2 regions of the Belliella baltica DSM 15883 genome follow, and region 1 is predicted to be linked to the other one. Evidence: riboswitches for the same ligand, from Rfam matches in the RefSeq annotation. Region 1 holds a riboswitch; the other holds the start of a gene.

What was found. A riboswitch is a leader RNA that binds a small molecule or an ion and turns the genes downstream of it on or off. The one in region 1 is predicted to bind cobalamin.
Region 2: it holds a riboswitch for cobalamin, as region 1 does, so the genes downstream of both, BELBA_RS18745 (TonB-dependent receptor) here and metE (5-methyltetrahydropteroyltriglutamate--homocysteine S-methyltransferase) in region 1, are expected to answer to the same signal.

What each region holds. Positions count from the first base shown of each region.
Region 1 is NC_018010.1:2,886,003-2,889,184, forward strand. It holds gene BELBA_RS13110 (DsbA family oxidoreductase) at 59-763, shown strand; cobalamin riboswitch at 917-1,108, shown strand; gene metE (5-methyltetrahydropteroyltriglutamate--homocysteine S-methyltransferase) at 1,355-3,182, shown strand, end outside.
Region 2 is NC_018010.1:4,154,822-4,158,003, reverse strand. It holds gene BELBA_RS18750 (YncE family protein) at 1-81, opposite strand, end outside; gene BELBA_RS18745 (TonB-dependent receptor) at 78-1,880, opposite strand; cobalamin riboswitch at 2,139-2,368, opposite strand; gene BELBA_RS18740 (ABC transporter substrate-binding protein) at 2,638-3,182, shown strand, end outside.

The DNA.
Region 1 (3,182 bases):
ATATTTCGGAACTCTTGGTGTTGAAATTTGATTGTAATTACAATAAAACCTAAAAATCATGAAAATAGAAATTTGGTCGGATATCATGTGTCCTTTTTGTTATATTGGCAAGAGACGATTGGAATCTGCTTTAGAGAATTTTGAGTATAAAAACCATGTTGAAATCGTCTGGAAAAGCTTTTTGCTCAATCCAGATATGAAAACAGACCCTAGCAAATCAACTGCTGAATATTTGGCAGAAACTAAGGGCTGGAGTTTAGAACAAACCCATCAAATCACCAATCAAGTGACAGAAATGGCGAGGGGTGAAGGCTTGGTGTACAACATGGACAAAACCGTAGTCGCCAATGCCAAAAATGCACATCGCTTGTTACAACTTTCAAAAACCTTAGGAAAAGGTGATGAAATGAAAGAAAGACTTTTGAGGGCTTATTTTACAGAAGGAAAAAACATTGATGACTTGAGTACTTTAATTTCTTTGGCAGAAGAAGTAGGAATAGATAAAGAAAGGGCTCAGGCATGTTTGGAATCAAATGAGTTCGCTGAAAAAGTTGAGAAAGATATCTCGGAGTCAAGACAAATTGGAGTGAGAGGTGTTCCTTTCTTTGTTCTTGATAGGAAATTTGGTATTTCGGGAGCTCAACCTGTTGAGGTATTCCAGGATACTTTGAATAAAGCTTGGGAAGATTATGTGAAGGAAAATCCCATTTTACAAATGAACAGTTCTGAAGGAAGCTCTTGTGACATAGAAGGGAATTGTTAACAAGAATGCTTGCTACAGAATTATATTTTGATAAAACTGTAATTTATTCTTGAAGCCCAGTAGTTTTTGAAGTATTTATTTAAAACTTAGATAGATTAGTGTGGGGTAAAGTGATTTTACTAGTTTTGTGAAATTAAAGTTCTTTACTATAATTCTATATCATCCGGAATTGGTTATGCTTAGGTGTGTATTAAAAGGGAATCGTGTGCAAATCACGAACTGTCGCGCAACTGTAAGTAACAATCCAAAGGTTTTTGTCCTAGTATGTCCACTGTTTTAAATAAAATGGGAAGGACGACAAAAGCTGTTACAAGTCAGGAGACCTGCCTATTTCGATATGACGATGCTTTCGCGATTTGAAGCTTTTAGTCAAGTGTGATTCAATTTCCTTCTATGCTTTTTTGGCATTTCTATAGGTCTTTGATCCAAAGTGATTTACCGATTTTGGTTTTTCCTTGATAGGAAAAGTGTGTCTGATTTGGGACATATTTATTTCCTTCACTTTTCTAACACCTTCTTTTCCAAAAGCATTTTTGATTTATTGTGATGAGCTTTTAACCAATTATTTCAAACAAATAAAGTTAAAAGACCATGCAAACGCATAATCTTGGCTATCCGCGAATTGGTAGTCAGCGAGAATTGAAAAAGGCCTGTGAAAACTATTGGGCAGGAAAAATCACAAGGCAGGAGTTATTTCAAGTAGGAAACGAAATCAAGCTCAGCAATTGGACCTTACAGAAAGAATGTGGGATAGATTTGATTCCTTCAAATGACTTTTCTTACTATGACCATGTTTTGGATATGGCATTTACAGTTGGAGCCATTCCCGAAAGGTATCATTCTGTAATTTTTGACAAAAATAAGTCTGAAATCGATTTGTACTTTGCAATGGCGAGAGGATATCAGGCAAATGGTTTGGATATCAAGGCCATGGAAATGACCAAATGGTTTGACACGAATTATCATTACATCGTACCGGAGTTCAAGAAAAATCAAGAGTTTAAGCTATTTTCTTCAAAAGTCATTCAGGAATTTGCAGAAGCAAAACTGGCAGGTTTCAAAACGAAGCCTGTTATTTTGGGGCCAGTTTCTTTCCTTTTACTGGGTAAGGAAAAAGAAGCAGGTTTTGATCGCATTGACCTAATAAAAAATCTTCTTCCTGTTTATTTCCAAATATTGGATAAGCTTGTAGAACATGGTGTAGAGTGGGTTCAGTTTGACGAACCATTTTTGGCTATGAATCTTTCAATTAAAGATAAAGAGGCTTTTCAAAGCGCCTATTCCCAAATCAGAAAAAAGTACCCTCACTTGAAGACATTGTTAGCAACTTATTTTGGAGGTTTGTACGAAAATATAAGCGTAGCAACATCTTTACCTGTTTGTTGTCTTCATGTAGATTTGGTCCGTTGTCCCGAGCAATTGGATGAGTTGTTAGGAAATAGACCGAAAGATCTTTCCATTTCACTTGGATTAATTGACGGAAGAAATATTTGGAAAAATGATTATAAAAATTCATTGAATCTAATTCAAAAGGTTCTGAGAAAAGTTGATCCCGAAAAATTATTTATAGCTCCTTCTTGCTCTTTACTTCATTCACCATGCGATTTGGATAGTGAGTTGAAGCTTGATAATGATATCAAAAGTTGGCTTTCATTTGCCAAACAAAAATTGGTGGAAATTAGTGATTTGAAGAAATTGTCAAAATCTGTCAATGTTCCAAATGCGAATGGTTTAGAATCTTTTGAAAATGTATTTTCTGATATTTTCAATAAAAATCAGGAAGCAATCAGCAACAGAACAAATTCAAGCTTGATTCATAAAAATGAAGTAAAGAAGCGATTGAATAATGTTTTGGACTCTGATTTTGAGAGAAAATCTTCGTTTCAGAATAGAAAGATTGTACAGGCAGAGTTACTGAATCTTCCGCTTTATCCAACAACTACAATTGGTTCATTTCCTCAAACAAAGGAAGTAAGAAAAGTTCGTGCTGACTTCAAGGATGGAAGAATCGATAAGCAGAATTATGAACAATTCATTAAAGATGAAACGGAGAAGACAATCAGAATCCAAGAAGAAATTGGTTTAGATGTCTTGGTTCATGGTGAATATGAAAGAAATGACATGGTAGAGTATTTCGGTGAGCGTTTGCACGGTTTTGCATTCACTCAATTTGGTTGGGTTCAAAGTTATGGCAGCAGATGCGTCAAGCCACCGATTATCTATGGAGATGTGTATAGGCCGGAACCGATGACAATATTTTGGTCAAAATATGCTCAATCCCTCACTCCAAAGTTTGTGAAGGGAATGCTTACTGGACCGGTGACCATTCTCCAATGGTCCTTTGTAAGGGATGATCAAGATAGAAGCGTGACATGTAATCAAATTGCTTTGGCTATTAGAGATGAGGTTTTGGATTTGG
Region 2 (3,182 bases), 1.3 Mb from region 1:
TCGTTCCTCGCCACTACCGTCACAAGAATAGATAAATAATGATAAGGCTAGTAGATAGCCTAATAATCTTAAATTTTTCATAGTGTTAAATTGATATTGATTAGATAATTTCTTCCGGGCATTGCTCTCAATCTGAGAACTTGATAATCATTGTTTGTTATATTGTTTACTTGAAATCCTATTGAGGCCTTTATCTTTAGACTGAATTCTAAACTTTTACTATACCCTAAATCCAAAAGTCCATAAGGAGCGACTGAAGAAGTATTGTCTGTATTGATATATCTCTCTCCAATCCAATGTCCATTTACAAAAGCAGAATTTGATTTGTATGTGAAGCGTAAATTTCCCTGAGTCTTATGTTTGGGTGTATAAGGAAGTTGATTTCCCTGCGAGCGGTCATTTTCGGATAAGTTATTGAGAATCGTCGCTAGGGTGTAATTGTAACTTCCATTGAATTCTAAATGCATTTGATTCAATGATTTTTTAATCGTTACAAAATATTCTAAACCTTGATTTCGGACTTCACGGATATTTTCTGGACTCCAAAAACTCCCTCTTGGCAGCCAAATGATCCAATTGTCAACCCACATGCTGTAAAGATTGATCTGATTGCTGATCATGAAATAATTACTATTGAAAACATGAGCCAAACCAATTTCTGCACTGATACTTTCTTCAGATTCTAGGTCTGGATTTCCTCCTGGAACCCAAAATCGATCATTCAGTGTGGGGATTTTAAAGCTCTTCGAGACAGAGGTGTGTGCGCTGAATTTGTTCTTTTCATTTTTAAAAAATGTCCATTCTGATCCAATGCTCGGTGTGAATGGGGCAAGATCTCTATTGAAGATCATTTGTCTTAAGTTTAAAGAAAATGCGAGGTTAGAAGCTGGAAGATAATTGATGGATTGATAAAGTTCTAACCTATCCTCAGTGGCTTCATAGCTGCTGAGATTCCCAATTACATGATTGAACCGCACTCCTGTTTTTGACTTCAACTTTTCTGAAATAGTCCAATCAATATCTGAGGATAGGAGAAATTGGGAGGTTTGATTGACACTCTGATTGAATTTCAATTCATCTAAAACTACCCCTGCTTTAATATTCCAAATCGTTGCAGCGGTGAATTTATTATAATCAACTACTGCTCGGAAATTATTGTCATTCTGTACATCGGAACCATTTGATCCCATCACAGGCTGAATTTGTCTGTCTGTTTGATTCCACCAAATTGATGTGCTGAGTTGCTGATTTGGACGGAGATTCCAAGCCAAATCTTGCATAGCCCCAAACTGTTCAACTTCCGCATTTCTTTGTCTTTCTTCAGGACTTCCAGCTCTTGCTAAGTTGTTGAATTTGAAATTATTTTTTGAGAAATTTCTATACACGCGACTTCTGCTCGAGAAATTTTGATTTGAATACCCATATTCAACTTGCTGATTCCATCTTCCAAAACTTCCAAAAGTGCTCAGGATTTTGGTTTGATGCCCTTTGTTGAATGTGTTTTTGTTGTTCAGATGAATGGCTCCACCGATTGCATCAGTGCCATATAGTGCTCCGCTACTGCCATAATGTATCGTAGCTTCGTCAAATCCTCCAACTGGCAATATTGAAAAATCTGCTTGACCAAGCGAGGGGCTATTGATTGGGATTCCATTCCAAAAAACTGAATTATGACCTGCAGACGTGCCTCTCATGGTAAGAGATGTTAACATACCAGGTCCATATTGTCTAAGGAATAGCCCACTTCGTTGCTGAAGCAATTCTGCTAAAGATTGCCCTTGAAATTCGTTCAAGTCTCTTGAATCAACTTTCTGGAGCGTCTGTCCATAGGTGTATTTTTCAAGTGGAGATGAATAAACCTCGACCAATTTCAGTTCCACGGTATCTTGCGGAATTAATAGAGTTTTATCAACCTCATTTGAAAATGAAGTAAGAAATACGAAACTAAGAAATAGCAATGCCTTTCGAATTAAATAATGGAAAATCGATTATTTAATTCAAAGTCATCCGTGGAATAAAATTGAGAGAATTGAACAATGATAAAAGAACGTGTAATCTTCAAATTGATATTGAAGAAGAGTTAATAACATTCGTTCTGAAACATTTCCTTTTCATCTCAGCCTTTCACCCGAAAGCTTTGAATTTGATAAGAATAGGCAGGTCTCCTGGCTTCCTTGAATTTACCGGCCTTCTCGTCCTCTCCCGATAGTGATCGGGACGAACAATGGCAATGGAGGTGGTAAATTACTATCCTAATTAGTTTTAGGACGAGGTTACAGTTGCGGGGACAGCTCCGGTATTTCACCGAATTCCCTTTTAATCTCGAGGGCCTGATAAAGGATCGAGAACCAAATCTTGTTGCAAACATAAGCAATCCAAATCCAGAAATTCAAATATTCTTTGGAATATTTATTTGTAGCCATAAATCTGAGCTGTTAGGAGAAGTATTATTTAATATCTCAGCTTTTTATTTCAAATTGATTAAAAACAAATCTCATTTGTATCTTTGAGGCGTTTAAAAAATATTTGATCAATTTTATGAAGCCCTTTTCTCAAATTTTATTCATTGTTCTTTTTTTAAATTTCCTACTATCCTGTGATAATAAAAATCAAGAAAATGAAATATCAGGCTCAGTTTTGCAAAATTCCTACGCGTCTGGTTTTCATATATTTAAAGGGGAGGGGTATTGGGTTTTAGAAGTTTCGCAAGCTTTCCCGGGAGAGCATCAACCTTATAGGTATTTGGTATTAGAAAGTTCGGGTGAATCAATTCCTGATGGGACATTTGACGCAATAATTACATTGCCAATAGAAAAAGTAATCCTAACTTCTACAACTCATATTCCACATTTAGATTTATTAGATTGCACAGAAAAGTTGGTTGGCTTTCCCAATTTAGATTTGATTTCTTCTAAACTCACTAGAGAAAGGATAAACAAAAACTTGGTAAAAGACCTTGGTTCTGGAGCTCAGTCCAATATTGAGTTGATGATAGATCTAGAACCAGATTGGGTGATGATTTCAACCTTAGGGGAAGATTTGAAAAACTTAGATTTACTCAAAAGCGCTGGAATAGCTGCTGTAATCAATGGGGAATATGTGGAGCAGCATCCACTTGGGAGAGCAGAATGGATTAAATTCACAGGGGTGTTGTTAGGGAAATATGAAGAAGCAAAAGCTGA